One region of the Luteibacter sp. 9133 genome, then DNA from elsewhere that is predicted to be linked to it. Evidence: predicted binding sites of a transcription regulator. Region 1 holds the regulator's gene; each other region holds the start of a gene.

Region 1 (4,210 bases):
GACGGGTAGCGTCGTCCTGACCCAGGGCACCCTGAAGATCACCGGCAGCAAGGCGACGGGTTATTTCGACGCCGACAGCCAGCTCAACCGGGTGGTCGTCGACGGCAGCCCCGCCACCATCCATCAGCTGGACGACTGCGATCAGCCCATGGACGGCAAGGCTTCCAACATCGACTACAAGATCGACAAGGACTTTGCCGTGCTGACCGGCGGTGCCCATGTCAACCAGCCGGCGAAGGGCAGTGCCGATGGCGACAAGCTCACCTATAACACCCAGAACAGCACGATGACGGGCGAAAGCAACGGTCCCGCACCCGTACACATGACCTTCCAGCCGAAGAGCACCACGCCGGGCGCACCCGCCAAGGCGGCCGGCGCCTGCCCCACTCCGGCGGCTGCGGCCGCACCTGCCAGGAAGCCCTGACCCGATGCTTTCAGCCCAAGGCCTGCAGAAGCGCTTCCGCGCACGCAAGGTAGTCCGTGACTTCGCCTTCTCCATTCGCGAAGGTGAGGTCGTCGGCCTTCTCGGCCCCAACGGCGCCGGCAAGACGACCTGCTTCTACATGGTGGTCGGGCTGATCCAGGCCGACGCGGGCGTAATCAAGCTCGATCAGCAGGACATCACCGGCCTGCCCATGCACGCGCGCGCCAAGCTCGGCATCGGATATCTGCCGCAGGAAGCCTCGGTCTTTCGCCGCCTCAGCGTGTCGGACAACATCATGGCGGTGCTCGAACTGCGCGACGGCATGACGCAGAAGCAGCGCGACGACGAACTCGACAGCCTGCTCGACGAACTGAAGATCGCGCACATCGCCGATCAGAAGGGCATCAGCCTGTCCGGCGGCGAGCGTCGCCGCGTCGAGATCGCCCGGGCGCTGGCGGCACGCCCGCGCTACATGCTGCTCGATGAGCCGTTCGCCGGCGTCGACCCCATCTCGGTGGGCGAGATCCAGCGCATCGTTCGACACCTCAAGGAACGCGGCATCGGGGTGCTGATCACCGATCACAACGTCCGGGAAACGCTCGGTATCTGCGACCGCGCATACATCCTCAACGACGGCGAAGTGCTTTCTCGCGGCACTCCTCAGCACATCCTCGCCGATGAGAAGGTGCGCGAGGTGTATCTGGGTCGTGAATTCCGCATCTAGAGCGCGTCACCGGCCGTCCGGACCGACGCGCGAATCCGGCCGGAAGAGCTAGCCGACCCGACCGCTGGTTTGTGGAGGCCGCAAGGGGTTACGATGGATTCGACACCTCACGCATCGAAGGCATGAAACCCGGACTTCAGTTTCGTCTGCATCAGCAGCTCACGCTGACGCCGCAGCTACAGCAGGCCATTCGGCTGCTCCAGCTGTCGCAGCTGGAGCTCGAAGCGGAACTCCGCCAGATCGCGGAGAGCAACCCGCTGCTTGAGTTTGCCGAAGATGCGGAGTCCGACGCGGATGCCGAAGGCGACGCCGCCGACGAGAACGGTTTCGACGCCGAGTTCCCCTCCCGCCAGGAGCTCCCGGCCAAGTCCTCGAAGGAGGACGAGTCCACCGCCACCCCGTCCGAAGAACTCGCCCCCGAGTGGGACGACGATCGCTTCCACGGCGAGGCGGGTGACTACGCCGGCGCCCCATCGCGTGCCAACGGTGGTGACGAAGACGGTTTCGAGCCGCAGAACGCCGCGCCGGAAAGCCTCCAACAGCACCTGGAGTGGCAGCTCAATCTTTCCCAGTTCTCCCCACGCGACCACGCGATCGCCACCGCGATCATCCACGCGCTGGACGAGGACGGTTACCTGCGCGACGGAGTCGAGGCGGTGGAAGTCGCGCTGCCCGCCGAACTGCGGGCCAGTGCCGAGGAGATCGAAGCGGTACGCCAGCGCGTGCAGCGGTTCGATCCCACCGGCATCGCCAGCCTCGATCTGCGCGACTGTCTGCTCTGCCAGCTCTCGCAGTTTTCGACCGAAACACCGTTCCGCGACCTGGCGATCCGTATCGTCCTTGAAGAGCTGGAGCTCCTCGCGCGAAACGACAGCGTCAAGATCGCCCGTCGGCTCAAGGCCGCCGAGAACGAGGTGGCCAGCGCCGCGGCGCTGATCCGCAGCCTCGATCCGCGCCCGGGCGCCGCGCTGGATGCCACGCCCGTCGAATATGTCGCGCCCGATGTGTACGCGCGGCGGGAAGCGGGGCGCTGGACGGTCAGCCTCAACCCCGACGCGCAGCCCCGGCTCGGCCTGAACCAGCATTACTGCAACCTCATCGCCCGCGCACGCGGCGACGACGCCACCTGGATGAAAGGCCAGCTGCAGGAAGCCCGCTGGTTGCTGAAAAGTCTGCAGTCGCGCGCCGAAACCCTGACCAAGGTCGCGGAAGTCATTGTCCGCCGCCAGAGCGCCTTCCTCGATTACGGCCCCGAGGCCATGCATCCGCTGGTGTTGCGTGAGGTCGCCGAAGAAGTCGGCATGCACGAATCGACGATTTCACGGGTCACCACCCGGAAATACATGCACACGCCGCGCGGCACCTTCGAACTCAAGCATTTCTTTTCCAGTGGCGTGGCGACCGAAGACGGCGGCAGCGCATCCGCCACCGCCATCCAGGCCATGTTGCGCAAGCTGATCACGGGCGAGGACGCACGCCGCCCCTTGTCCGACCAGGCGCTTGCCGAGGAGCTCCATCGACGCGGAATTCAGGTCGCACGCCGTACGGTGGCCAAGTACCGTGAAGCGATGCGAATTCCCAGCTCCAGCGAACGCGTTCGCGCAGGTTGAGAAACATCGGGGGGAACCCCGGCGGAGGTCCACGGTCTCATCAATTCAGGCTTGAGGAGCGGCAACCCCGCCGTTCCGATCTCGTCGCCATAAGGCGACACCCTCAGCAAGAAGGAGGCGTCATGCAAATCCAGATCAGCGGCCAGCACGTCCATATCACCCCCGCTCTGCGCGAGCGCGTGGAACAACAAATCGGCCGCTTCGAACGCCTTTTCGACAATATCAAAGCCCTCGACGTGGTCCTTTCCGTCGATAAGAACGAGCACAAGGCCGGAGGCACCCTGCACTGTGCCGGCACCCGGCTCCATGGCGAAGGCGTGGCCCGCCTGGAAGACGACAACAAGGGCGACACGCTTTATTCCGCCATCGACGCCATGATCGGCAAACTCGCCGACCAGCTTCGCAAGCACAAAGAGAAGCTGAAGGATCACCATAACGCCGAAGGCCGCGACGCGCGCGTCGCCAGCACCGACTGACGAGAGCGCCCGGCGGCCGCTCGCGCGCGCCGCCGGGCCTCCTCCCGCGTGTTGATGGCACAATAGCCCAGCCGGCGCCCTCGCGCCGGCTTCGCTATCTAAAGGGATCACCCGCGTGGATCGGCTCACCGCCAGACAACTCTTCGACGGCGTCTACGAACGTATGGCGCTTCGCTGGGCCGCCGGCATGCGCGGCGAGGCCCGCGTGCTCGAGCCCAATGCCAAGCAGAGCCGCCGTCCTTCGCTGGTCGGTTACCTCAACGTGATCTACCCGAACAAGGTGCAGATCATCGGCACGGAGGAGCTCAACTACCTCGACGGCCTCGAATCGCGCCAGCGCTGGGAGGTCATCCACAAGATCGCCGCCTACCAGCCGGCCGCGCTGATCGTCACGAAAGACCAGTCGATCCCGTCCGATCTGCGCGAAGTCGCGGAAGAAACCGACACGCCGTTGTGGCAGAGCACCAAGCGCGGGCACGAGCTGCTCACGTATCTGCAGTACCACCTGGCGCGCACGCTCGCACCCCGGGTCACGCTTCATGGCGTATTCCTCGAGGTGTTCTCCATCGGCGTGCTGATCACCGGCGACCCGGGCTCCGGCAAAAGCGAGCTGGCGCTGGAACTCATCAGTCGCGGCCACCGCCTGGTCGCCGACGACGCGACCGAATTCACCCTCATTGCGCCAGACGTCATCGACGGCGCCTGCCCCGAGCTGCTGCAGGACCTCCTCGAGGTGCGCGGCCTGGGCGTGCTCAACATCCGCGAGATGTTCGGCCATACGGCGGTCAAGCCATCGAAATACCTGCGTCTGGTCGTGCACCTCAAGCCGTTGACCTCGGGTGAAGACATCGACGCGATGACCCGCCTCACCGGCGACGTCAGCCGGCGTAACGTGCTGGATGTGGACGTCCCCAAGATCACCATTCCCGTCGCACCCGGCCGCAACCTCGCGGTGCTGGTCGAGGCGGCCGTGCGC
Region 2 (4,210 bases), 2.3 Mb from region 1:
AGCTTGCGGATCGCCGTGAAATATTCGGAGAACTGAGCGTGGTTGCGGCTCATGCCCGAGAGGGCGCTGCGCAGGAGGCGCAGCTGGCCGTCGAGGTCGCCCGCGGTCGCCTGGCCCTGACTGCCGGATTCCGCCATGCCGGTGACGCTGCCGTGGGCATGGTCGATCGCCGTCGAGATCCTGGCGCTGGCTTCCGTCAATCGACCGGCGGTATCGCGCGCGCCTTCGAGGTTGCCGACCAGTTCCTGCAGGCTGACGCCGAGCGCCTGCGCATTGGTCAGGACCATGCCTTGCTGCTCGATGGCCTGGATCGTCGTCGCCGGTGCGGTGCGCGGCGCCTCCGCAGGCTTGAGCAGTGCGCCCAGGGCGCTGGCGGCCGCCGGGTACTGCGCGGAGAGGGCGCGGACTCGTGCGGCGTCACCGGTGGCGGCGGCGCTGGCGAGAAGGCGTACGTGCTGGCTCCAGAGGAGGGTCATGATTTCGCTTTCGCTTGTTCGGATGGTCGCCCCTAGTAATCGTCCAGGAGCCGTCGTTCTTGAGCCAAGCAATCCGTGTGCCAGTCGGGTACCTCAAGGTATGGGTGACCGCGCCGATACGTTCCGCGACACCTTATGCAGATGCCCAGGCACGACATGGCCCGCCCGTTGCTCGACACCGTGGAAACCTTCACCCGCCTGGCGGGACACAACCGCGTGGCCATGCTGCTGTTCCGTCTCGGCGACCGCCAGGCGTTCGGCATCAATGTCTTCAAGGTACGTGAGGTGCTCCGCCGGCCGCGTCTGGAGCGTATGCCCAGCATGCACGCGCTGGTGTCGGGCAGCTTCGACTACCGGGGCAGCACCATCCCCGTGATCGACCTGGCCGCCGCCATGGGCTACCCGCCGCTGGCCACCGTGGACAGCGCGCACCTCATCGTGACCGAGTTCAACCGCTCCGTGCAGGGTTTCCTGGTATCCGACGTGGATCGGATCGTCCACGTCGACGGCACGAATATGGCCGCGCCGCCGCCGGCGCTCGGCTATGGGGCGCGGGTCAACGCCGTGACGCGTCTCGACGGCGACCTGCTCGCCGTGGTCGACGTCGAGCAGGTGCTGGCCCATGTGGATCCCCGGGCGGTGGAGCTGTCCGACCGCGTGCAGCAGGCCGCCCATGTCCAGCACGCCGGCAGTCGCCGTGTCCTCGTGGTGGACGACTCGCTGGTCGCCCGCACGCAGATCGTCGACCTGTTCCGCAAGATGGACCTGGAATGTGTCGTGGCCAAAGACGGCAAGGAAGGCCTGGAAAAGCTGCGCGAACTCGCGGCAGGTCCGGTCGCCGACCGGGTCGCCCTGGTCGTGTCCGATATCGAGATGCCGCTGATGGACGGTTACGCGTTGACGCGTGCCATCCGTGAAGAGGCCGGCCTGCGTCATCACAAGGTCCTGCTGCACAGCTCGCTGAGCGGTGTGTTCAACGAGGCGATGGTCGAGCGCGTAGGCGCCGACCGGTTCATCGCCAAGTTCCAGCCCGACGTGCTTGCTACGGCGGTGCTCGAGCTGCTCCCGGCCTGACGTCGCCCTGACGCGGCACCCCGGCAGGCGCGTCGGAATTCCGGCGCTGGCGGCTTGGGGATCATCGCAAGACCTTGCAAACGGCGCTGCGGCGCCGTTTCGTCGTTAGTCCCCAGCCGTGGCACGGCTCTTGCTCAACCCCTCGGGCCAAGGTCACGAGAGGGGACGAGCCCATGATCGATTCATCCGACAAGCTGTTCGGCGTACACGCCCAGGCCCTTGGCCTGTGGCAGCGCCGTGCCGAGGTCATTTCATCCAACCTCGCCAACGCCGACACCCCGGGCTTCCTCGCCCGCGACCTCGATTTCAAGAAAGCGATGACCGCCGCGACCGGGGCCACCGATGGCCACACCTTGCAGATGGCGTCGACCGAAGACGGTCACATCGGCGGCAACCCCGCCGTGGCGCTCGACCAGGCCAACAAGCTGGCCTACCGCGCCGAGACCCAGCCGACCATGGATGGCAACACCGTCGACACCCAGGTCGAGCAGTCGCAGTTCGCCGCCAACGCGATCCATTACCAGGCATCGCTCAGCTTCATCAACGCGCAGATCCACACCATGCGCCTCGCCATCACCGGGACCGCCTCATGAGTCTCCTGAAGATTTTCGACGTCGCCGGTTCCGGCATGGCCGCGCAGTCCGCGCGACTGAACACCACCGCCAGCAACATGGCCAACGCGGACAGCCTGTCCAGCAGCGAGGCCACCGCCTACCGCGCCAGGCAGCCGACCTTCGCGGCCGTGCAGCAGCAGGTGGACGGCCAGATGGAAAACGGCGGTGTTCGCGCGCTCGGCGTGACCGAGAGCCAGGCACCGATCCAGTCGCGTTACGAGCCGGCCAATCCGCTCGCCGACACGAACGGCTACGTCTATTCGAGCAACGTCAATCCGGTCGACGAGCTGGTCAACATGATCTCCGCGTCGCGCTCCTACCAGAACAACGTCGAAGTCATGAACAGCGCCAAGCAGCTCATGCAGAAGACGCTGGACCTCGGCAAATAAGGCACTCCCATGGTCGCTTCCGTCAGCACTACCAGTTCCACGTCCTCGACGTCTTCCAGCAGCCAGCTGAAGGAACAGACCCTCAGCCAGTCGGATTTCCTGAAACTCATGGTCACCCAGATGACCAACCAGGACCCGACCAAGCCGATGGATTCCACCCAGATGGTGGCGCAGATGGCGCAGTTTTCTCAGGTGGCCGCGACGCAGGAGCTGCAGAGCTCGTTCGACACGCTGGCGACCAACCTCACCGGCGATCAGTTCGTCCGTGCCGCCAGTCTGGTCGGCCAGGAGGTGCTCGTGCCGTCCACCGCGGGACAGCTGACCAACAGCGAGATGGATGGCGCCGTCAACGTCGGTACTTCCGGCACCTACGTCAACGTGCAGATCAAGGACGCCTCCGGCAACGTTGTCCGCACGATTTCCCTGGGCCAGCCCGATGCGGGCCTCACCAAGTTTTCCTGGGACGGTAAATCCGACGACGGCACGCAGCTGACCGACGGTGTCTACCAGATGACCGCTACTTCCGGCGGCAACGCGATCGATACGTTCGTTCGCGGAAAGGTGGAAGGCGTCGGTGCCTCGGGCACGGACGGAACCTATGTGCAGGTGGCCGGCTACGGCGGCGCCCTGCTGAGCCAGATCGCGCAAATCATGTAATTCCAGCGAGGAAACACACCCATGCCTTTCGATATCGCCCTCAGCGGCATCAACGCGGCGTCTTCCGACCTGGAAGTCACCGCCAACAACATCGCCAACGTCAACACGGTCGGCTTCAAGGGCTCGCGCGCCGAGTTCTCGCAGGTGTATTCCGTGGCCGGTGAAAACCTGTCCGCCACGGCGGCTGGCAGCGGCGTCCGCCTGACCAACATCGCGCAGCAGTTCGGCGACGGCAACGTCACCCAGACCGGTAACTCCTACGACTTCGCCCTCAGCGGCGCGGGCTTCTTCACCTTGCGTGATTCTTCGGGTTATTCGTACTCGCGCGCCGGCAACTTTCACCCCGACGACAACGGAAACATCGTCAACGCGACCGGTCAGAACCTGCAGGTGTACCCGCCGACCGCGACCGGCGGCTTCGACATCAGCGCCCTGAAGGACCTGAAGATCAGCACGGGTACCAGCGCGGCCAAGGCCAGCGGCACGATCGGCCTGACCGCCAACCTGTCCTCGTCGGACACGGCCAAGACGGTCGCCTTCGATCCGACCAACGACCAGAGCTACAACTACGTGTCGACCTTCCAGTCGTACGACTCGCTGGGTGCCACGCACACCACCAACGTCTACTACGCCAAGGACGCGACCAATCCCAATACGTGGAACGCGTACATGACGGTGGACGGCACCCAGGTGGGTACCGCTCAGCAGATGGTGTTCAGCTCGGGCGGCTCGCTCACCACGCCGGCCAACGGCAAGCTCAACTTCGGTGCCGCGTCGCCCAACCCCGGCGCCGCGCCGATCAACCTCACGGTCGACATGACCAAGGTGACCCAGTTCGGCGACTCGTACACCACCTCGGCCGTGACCAATGACGGCTTTGCAGCCGGTAAGTTCTCCAAGATCGACGTCTCGACGGACGGCACGGTGTCGGCGGTCTACACCAACGGCGTGTCGACGCCGCTGGGGCAGCTGGCCATCGCGACGTTCGCCAACAACCAGG
Region 3 (4,210 bases), 3.3 Mb from region 1:
GTGCGCAGCGCATGTACGACGTTGGCGATATGACGATCGCCGGCTTCCACGTCGGAGTAGCCGGCGTGCATGTTGAGGTCGCCTTGCGGCTTGTAGAACGCCACCGGAGGCAGCTTCCCAGCCGCGATGTCCGCAAGAAAATGATTCGTCGCCGCCGTCTCGCCAAGACCGCCATCGCGCAGATGCTTCTTGCGCGCTTCGGTTCCCGGAGCCAGTGTCACGAAGTAATTGAGCGGCTGGTGATGTGGCTGGAAGTTCGGCGTCTGCGGGAAGCTGGCATCGTCACCGTCGCCCTTACCGTCGAGCGCGGCCTGGAAGCCGCCGCCATACCAGGCCCAGTCGACATCCTTCGCCGAGAGTACGTCGCCGATGTGTTTATGCTTCTGCGGCACCAGCGTGTTGGCGCTGGTGGCGTCGGCAAGCAGCGGATTCTTGCGATCGACGTTGAAGCCCGGCGAATAGGGCGGACCGATGGTGTTCACCGCCCAGAAGTCCGGGGTCAGCGTATTGTGGTGCGCGAATTTGGGTTTGCCGTCCATCGCGCTCTTCGGCGATTCCTCGTCCATCTTCAGGCGATGGTCGAGCGGGTCGCCGCTTTCGGTGACCGCGATGTTGAACTGCGCGGGGCTCTTGTCGGCGCCCGGATAGAACGGCGGTTGCGCGGCGACGAGGTACTGGTGGTTGAGGAACGAACCGCCAAAGGCACCCATGAAGAAGTTGTCGCACAAGGTGAACTGCGAGGCGATATTCCACAGGCGCAGGTGCACGGGCGCGCTGGCATAGTGCCCCATGGTCAGCGCACCGTTGTCACCCCACGCGACGAAGCCGTCGTTCTTGCCGCCGTTGATCTGCAGCTGGTTGTTATAGAACGCGTGGACGAGGTCGCGCGTTACCAGACCGTGCGGCAGCGGGGTGCCGTCGCCGGTGTGGAGTGCCCACGGCGCGTTCGGCAGGCCGGTAATGTCCTTTTCGCCGATCTTGTACGTTTTATGGTCGACGACCTGCTCGTGCGGCACGAGCCCGCCCCAGATGGGTGGCAGGGTCTTCAGCGGGGTCCCGTCGCGGTCCCGCTGGATCAGACGTTCTGGCGGAACCTCGCTCAGCGGCTGCTGCAGACCGGGGAAGTCCCCGAACAGATTGTTGAAGCTGCGGTTTTCCGCGTAGATCACGACCACGTTGTCGATGTGCTTTTCGAGCAACGTATCCAGTGCGGCACCGGTCGGCGCAGGGCCAGCCGCCTTCTTGCCGGCCGCGGTCACCTCGCTTGCGCCACCCAGCGCGAGCATGGCGCCGGTCGTGGCCATGCCGCCCAGCAACCGGCGTCGCGCGGCGTCCGGGGTGTCGTTATCGGTTTTCTTGGTCATGGAGCGGCTCTGCGTGCGCCGGCCCGGGGAAAGGCGGCGGTGTGGGAGGGGCGAGGCCCCCGCTAGGGACCGAAGCGTAAACGATGCGGGCGGCTCGGGAAAACGCAGCGGCGTAGGAAACGATGGAGAAACGCTCGCGGACCTCGCGTCGATGATGGCGGATCGGCCGGAATGGTGCGTGAGCGAGAACGATGCACCATGATGGTGCATTTGCACATCTTCCTCACGCCCGTTCTATGATGGGAGAGCTTGATTCCGGCGCCCCGTCGATGGCGGATACGCTGGCATAGCGATTGCTACACGCATTCCGCCCACACCCATTTCGAGGTTTGTATGTCCGCCGCTTCCAAAGTGCTGAACCTGATCCAGGACGAGGAAATCGAGTTCGTCGACCTGCGCTTCGCCGACATGCTCGGCAAGCACCACCACGTCACGTTCCCCGCCCACGCCATCGACGAGAGCACGTTCGAAGACGGCAAGATGTTCGACGGCTCGTCGATCGCCGGCTGGAAGGGCATCAACGAGTCCGACATGGTCCTCATGCCGGATCCGGAGACCGCCCACCTCGACCCGTTCAGCGCTCACAAGCAGCTGATCGTGCACTGCGATGTGCTCGAGCCGAGCACCATGCAGGCTTACGGTCGCGACCCGCGCTCCATCGCCAAGCGCGGCGAAGCCTTCCTGAAGTCGACCGGCATCGCCGATACCGCCTTCTTCGGCCCGGAACCCGAGTTCTTCATCTTCGACTCGGTCCGCTGGCAGAACGACATGGGCCGCGTGTTCTACGAAATCGGCTCCGAAGAAGCGGCCTGGTCGTCGCGCTACAAGTACGACGGCACCAACAGCGGTCACCGTCCGGGCGTGAAGGGCGGCTATTTCCCGGTCAGCCCGGTCGACAGCCTGGGTGACCTGCGCGCCGACATGTGCAAGGTGCTCGAGTCGCTCGGCCAGGTGGTCGAAGTGCATCACCACGAAGTCGCCAACGCGGGCCAGTGCGAGATCGGCACGCGCTTCAACACCCTGGTGAAGAAGGCCGACGAACTGATGACGATGAAGTACGTCATCAAGAACGTCGCCCACCAGCAGGGCAAGACCGTGACCTTCATGCCGAAGCCGATCGTCGGCGACAACGGCTCGGGCATGCACGTGCACCAGTCGCTGTCGAAGAACGGCGAGAACCTCTTCGCGGGCGACCTCTACGGTGGCCTGTCGCAGACGGCGCTGTGGTACATCGGCGGTATCTTCAAGCACGCCAAGGCCATCAACGCGTTCGCGAATTCGACGACCAACAGCTATAAGCGTCTGGTCCCGGGCTTCGAAGCGCCGGTCATGCTCGCCTACTCGGCGCGTAACCGTTCGGCATCCTGCCGTATCCCGTACGTGTCGAGCCCGAAGGGCCGTCGTATCGAAATCCGTTTCCCGGATCCGATGCAGTCGGGCTACCTGACCTTCACCGTGCTGATGATGGCCGGCCTCGACGGCATCCTGAACAAGATCGACCCGGGTGCACCGGCCGACAAGGATCTCTACGATCTGCCGCCGGAAGAAGAGAAGAACATCCCGCAGGTCTGCGCCAGCCTCGACGAAGCGCTCGCCGCGCTCGACAAGGATCGCGACTTCCTCAAGGCCGGTGGCGTGTTCACCGACGACTTCATCGACGCGTACATCGCGCTGAAGATGCAGGAAGTGACCCGCTACCGCGCGAGCACCCACCCGCTCGAGTTCCAGATGTACTACGCGATCTGATCGCGAGAGCGACGTTCGGGTGAACGAAGGGGCGCCTCGGCGCCCCTTCTTTTGTTTCTCGTGGGCGAATGGGCGCGATTTTGCGAGCCGCCGCCGCCCCTTGATCGTGGCGAAACTGCCGTTAGGATGCCTGCAGTTCACTCACAGGCATCCGGCATGACAACCTCTCCGATTCGCGTGGCGGTCCTGGCCGCGTTTGCGTGGCTGGTCGGATGTGGCAGTGTCGCGACGGCCTCCGATATTCCCGTGTACGGCTACACGGTGGTGCGCACCTACCCGCACGATCCGAAGGCTTTTACGGAAGGGCTGTTCTACGACGGCGGTTTTCTCTACGAGAGCACGGGCGAATACATGGGCTCGGGCGTGCGCAAGGTCCGGCTCGATACCGGTGAGGTCGCGCAGCATCTCGACACCCCGCCCGGATACTTCGGCGAAGGCATCATCGTCTCGGGCGACCACCTGTTGCAGCTGACCTGGCGCGATGGTGTCGGCTTCATCTACGACCGCAAGACCTTCGCGCCCGTTGGCAAGTTCAGCTATCCAGGCGAAGGCTGGGCGATGACGCGCGACGCGAAACATCTCTACATGAGCGACGGCACACCCACCATCCGGGTTCTCGATCCGGTCACCCTGGCGCAGACGGGTCGCATCGACGTGACAGCCGATGGCGTGCCACTGCGCATGATCAATGAACTGGAGTGGGTGAAGGGGGAGATCCTCGCCAATGTCTGGCAGACCGAACGCATCGCTCGTATCGATCCGAAAACCGGGCACGTGACCGGCTGGATCGACCTCTCGGGGCTCGTCGACACGAGCCGCATGGATGACCCGGCCGATGACGTCCTCAACGGCATCGCCTACGACGCGGCCCACGATCGCCTGTTCGTGACCGGCAAGCGCTGGCCAGCGCTCTTCGAGATTCGACTGAAACCGAAACGTCCGCGCTGAGTGGCACCGCGGTAAACAGCGACCGCCTTCAAGTAAATACGATTCAGGCCGATCATATTCGCAAGATCTGAGGATATTCTTATATCCGTTGTATAGTCTTACGAATAACGCCCGGCTGTCCGCCGGGAGCCTCGGGAGGGGACCCGCTTGAA
Region 4 (4,210 bases), 920 kb from region 1:
GCGTCGACGTGGCGTCGCCATGCCGACACATCGCGCGCGCCGCGTCACCGCCAGGGACTTCGAGGACTACGACCTCGTGCTGGGCATGACCGGGTCACACATCGACGCCCTCCGCCGTGTCGCACCCGACGCGGCGGACAAGGTCGGGCTGCTGATGGACTATGCGGACGGTCCGAAAGGCCTCGACGTGCCCGATCCGTGGTACGGCTCGGCGAAGGATTTCGTGCACGCGTTCGACATGATCGAGCGCGGCGTCGATGGCGTGATTCGTAAGCTCCGAGAGCCCGCCGCACGGTGACCGTTTCGGAACTCGACCATCTCGGGCAGCTCCTGGGCGAGCGCCCTGCCCGCCTGCATACGCTCTCCGGCGGCGACATCGCGCGCAGCGTTCGTGTCGAGCGGCAGGATGGCAGCCACGTCATGGCCAAGTTCCGTCGACCGGGACAAGTCGCGCTGACGCTCGAGGCGAGCATGCTCGATGACTTGCGTGCCGCCGGGCTCCCCGTGCCCGAGACGCTGGCGGTCGATGACGATGCACTCGTACTGGCGTGGGTCGGCGATGGCGGCCGTGGCTTCGACGACGAGGTGCAGCGCGCCGCCGGTCGCGCTATCGCGACCATGCATGCGCAGCCCGTGGGCGATGAGTTCGGATATAGGCACGACACGGTGATGGGCAGCATCCCGCAACCGAATACGTTCGATCGCGACTGGATCGCGTTCTTTCGCGACCGGCGCCTGCTTTATATGGCGGGACTCGCGGATGAAGCCGGCGAATTGCCTTCGTCGTTTCGTCACCGCATCGACAAGGTGGCCCAGCGTCTTGGCGAGTGGATCGATCCGGCGGTGCAGCCGTCGCTCGTACATGGCGATCTGTGGGGAGGCAATATGCTGGCGACCGCGCACGGCGGCGCCTGCTTTATCGATCCGGCCATCTATCGCGGTGATGGTGAGGTCGACCTTGCGCTGGCGACGCTGTTCGGCAGTGTCGGACCGGCCTTCTTCGAGGGGTATAACGAGATCCGGCCGCTCGAACGCGGATTCATGACGACGAGGCGGCACCTCTACCAGCTGTATCCGCTGTTGATGCATGTGCGCTTGTTCGGCGGCTCGTACCACGCCCCGCTCGACAGCACACTCGGAAAACTGGGCGTCTGACGATTCGTCCGGCCGTCAGCGACTCGACGCACCCAGGCGTTCGCGCAAATACGTCACCACCCGCATCGCCCTCATCGACAACGCCCACTCCGCTCGACGCACCAGCCAAAGCGTATCAACGACAGGATCGGCTCCACTCACCACCTGGATAGCCTCCTGCCGCGCAAACGCACGACGCGCATGCTCCGGAATCACCGTGAAGCCAAGTCCGCGCGCTACCGGCTCCAGAATCAGCCCGATCTGATTACTGAACCCTGCGACGGGAACACCCTTAAGACCACCGGCACCGGGAAACTGACGCGCCAGGAGCCGCGTCGCCATCGCCTGACCGTCGGGATGGTCAATGAAGCCAATCTGGACGAGATCCTTCCAACCCTTCACAGCGCGGTCGGCAGGAGCGACCAGTTCCAGCGCCTCAGTCGTAAACGGCTCGGCGGCCAGCGATTCGTCATCGGGCCGCAGCCTCATCAGACCGATTTCATAGCGGCTTTCCATCACCGCCGCGCGAACTTCGCTGTCCGGGGCAAAGCGATGGCGAATGACAAGCCCCGGATTCGCCTGCTGCAGATCCAGCAATAGCGGATACAGCGACAAGCCAATGCTTCCAGGCGTAATCAGACTGACCTCGCCCTCCAGCGCGTCGACATCCGACAGGCGCAGCTTCAGCGCCTTGTCGGCGCGGTCCACGTCACGGCAGTAGTCCAGTAGCGCGAGGCCGGCTGGCATCAGTTCGATGCTTCGGGGCCGGCGAATCACCAGGGGGCCCAGCCGGTCCTCGAGCTGACGGATGTGCTGGCTGATGGCGGCCTGGGTGACACCCAGTCGCTCGGCGACACGGGTAAAGTTACCGAGGTCGGCAAGCTGCCGGAAGCTCTCCAGCCATTGCGGTTGAATCATAAGATTCTCTTATCCGTGAGAGATTATTCGCGCGAGCGAACTTATGGTCATTATCGACCCTCACGCACAGGGCTGCTAGTCGTAATCGCCCGCGAAACGTAAGCAGCCTGGAATAACGATAGTCCCCGCCTCCGCAAGGCGATCGAGGCGCCCATCCACCTGCACGGTCGCCCCGTACTGCCCACGCGATTCGGCAACCACCGGCGAAGCCGTGCGCATCCAAAACAGTCGTCGGGCCGTACTTCACGTCGCCGGTGACGGTCATCACGGTGTCGCGTCCGCTGACGTGTCCTCGAACATCGTGGACCTGAACGCGCGACGCCGAAGCCCGGCTGATCCGGTACTTGATGCATCACTTGGCATGCAGCTTGCCTTTACCATGGCAGGCTGCGCCGGCGCGAACGGGATTCGGTGCCTCAAACGCTTACCGCCACTTGCCGGGGATGGACATTCGCAGTGGCTGATACAGGTCATGTTGGCAGGATGGGAATCAATTCGATGACACCGCCGCGCACCGCGCGCGTGCCCAGGGCACGCTTGTGTCTCGCACTGGCGCTGGCTCTGCACGGGCCTCTGGCGCTGGCCGCGGCGCCTTCCGAACGCGACGCACTGATGGCGAAGGCACGCGACGAGCGTAGCGCGGGGCACCGCGTCGACGCGCTGGCGCACTGCCAGGAGGTACTGGCCCGTTGGCCGGACGATCGCGAGGCACAGACGCTCAACGTCGCTTTATTGACGGAAATGGGCGCGACGACGCGCGCCAGGGAACTGGCGGCTCGCTTGCAGCCGCCCCAGAGCGTGGGCGATCGCGTTCATCTGGACGCCGATCACATCGCCCACGAGATACGCTGGGCTAACGGCGAGCCCGCCGATCCGCGCGCACCCTACGCCGAGGCCGACCGCGCCGTGGCCGATGCCCGTCGCCTCGCGGACGATCCTCAGCTGGACGAGGGCCTGCGCCAGCGCGCGGAGCTGGATCTGCTGGTGGCGCTGGACCAGGCCGGTCGCGCGGACGAGGTGGTCACGCGTTACGACGCGCTTCGCCAGCGTAACGTCGCCCTGCCCGCTTACGTCGAGCGCGCCGTCGCCGATGCGCTGCTGGTCAGGCGCCGGCCCGCGGAAGCCGCAACCCTTTACGAAGACAGCATTGCCAAGGACCCGGGTCCCTATGGCGCCGCCGATTTCGAACCACGCATCGGCCTGATGTACGCCTACCTGGAATCCGGGCAGACGGACAAGGCCATCCAGACCATCGATGCGCTCGCCGCGAAAGAGCCGACATGGACGCGTGTGCCCGGTATCCGTGCGCCGATCCAGAACCAGCGCAAGGTCGATGCCGATCTCAACGCGGCCACGCTCCGCGAATACGTCGACATGCCGGCCGACGCGTACGACCGCCTTCTTCCGCTGTCGCGCGAGGCGCCCGCCAACTCGCAGATCCGTCGCGAGCTCGGCATGGTCGAGCTGGCGCGCGGCTGGCCACGCCGCGCGCAGGAAGACTTCAACATCGCCGGCACGCTCGACCGCCGCGATGTCGGCGCTTACATCGGTGAAGCCGATGCCGCGCGCGTGCTCAACGATTATGAAAGCGTGGACGAAGACCTGGGCGTCGCGCAGACCCTGGCCGACCGCAATGGGCGCGTCGCCCGCGCCGTGCAGTCGTGGAACCGCGAGCGCGGCTGGCAGTTCGATCTGAGCACCGAACAGGGCAAGGGCTCCAGCCCCGACTTCGGCGACCGCGACGCCACGACCCAGGCGTCGGCCGCCAGCCCGCTGATCGACGATCACTGGCGTGTGCTGGCACTGGCCCGCTATTCGACCGCCGACCTGCCCGAGGGCGACGTGCGTCGCTCACGCGTCGGCGTGGGCGTGATCGGCTATGCCCGTGGCCTCGAGGCATATGTGCGAGCCCTTCCCGCCGCCGACCGTTATGTCGGCAAGACCGCCCTCGAGGCCGGCTTTGACTGGTCGATCACCGATCACTGGACCTGGGCGACCGATTACAGCACCGCGGGCGAAGACGCGCCGCTCCGTGGACAGTACTACGGCATTTCAGCGAAGACGCTGGATACCGCCGTCACCTGGAGGGCGAGCGAGCTGACCCAGGCGCGCGTGGGCCTGTCGCGCGACAACTTCAGCGACGACAACAAGCGCACGT

The links. The regulator sigma-54, encoded in region 1, starts transcription at its own class of promoters, with help from an activator protein. The targets are predictions, from matches to a motif close to TGGCACGNGCNTTGC.
Region 2: a site for sigma-54 is predicted at 1,670-1,684, ahead of flgB (flagellar basal body rod protein FlgB). Genes of this name have one in related genera too.
Region 3: a site for sigma-54 is predicted at 1,647-1,661, ahead of glnA (type I glutamate--ammonia ligase). Genes of this name have one in related genera too.
Region 4: a site for sigma-54 is predicted at 2,410-2,424, ahead of pgaA (poly-beta-1,6 N-acetyl-D-glucosamine export porin PgaA). Genes of this name have one in related genera too.

Annotation. Positions count from the first base shown of each region.
Region 1 covers NZ_JUHO01000001.1:905,509-909,718, reverse strand. Annotated here, with positions in the region: gene lptA (lipopolysaccharide transport periplasmic protein LptA) at 1-424, shown strand, start outside; gene lptB (LPS export ABC transporter ATP-binding protein) at 429-1,148, shown strand; gene FA87_RS03760 (RNA polymerase factor sigma-54) at 1,271-2,758, shown strand; gene raiA (ribosome-associated translation inhibitor RaiA) at 2,881-3,234, shown strand; gene hprK (HPr(Ser) kinase/phosphatase) at 3,350-4,210, shown strand, end outside.
Region 2 covers NZ_JUHO01000001.1:3,212,588-3,216,797, reverse strand. Annotated here, with positions in the region: gene FA87_RS13985 (methyl-accepting chemotaxis protein) at 1-476, opposite strand, end outside; gene FA87_RS13980 (chemotaxis protein) at 633-1,550, shown strand; gene flgB (flagellar basal body rod protein FlgB) at 1,724-2,143, shown strand; gene flgC (flagellar basal body rod protein FlgC) at 2,140-2,553, shown strand; gene FA87_RS13965 (flagellar hook capping FlgD N-terminal domain-containing protein) at 2,563-3,210, shown strand; gene flgE (flagellar hook protein FlgE) at 3,232-4,210, shown strand, end outside.
Region 3 covers NZ_JUHO01000001.1:4,232,177-4,236,386, reverse strand. Annotated here, with positions in the region: gene acpA (acid phosphatase) at 1-1,364, opposite strand, end outside; gene glnA (type I glutamate--ammonia ligase) at 1,698-3,110, shown strand; gene FA87_RS18455 (glutaminyl-peptide cyclotransferase) at 3,267-4,058, shown strand; gene FA87_RS18450 (porin) at 4,206-4,210, shown strand, end outside.
Region 4 covers NZ_JUHO01000001.1:1,824,832-1,829,041, reverse strand. Annotated here, with positions in the region: gene FA87_RS07955 (low molecular weight protein-tyrosine-phosphatase) at 1-298, shown strand, start outside; gene FA87_RS07950 (fructosamine kinase family protein) at 295-1,155, shown strand; gene FA87_RS07945 (LysR family transcriptional regulator) at 1,171-2,052, opposite strand; gene pgaA (poly-beta-1,6 N-acetyl-D-glucosamine export porin PgaA) at 2,551-4,210, shown strand, end outside.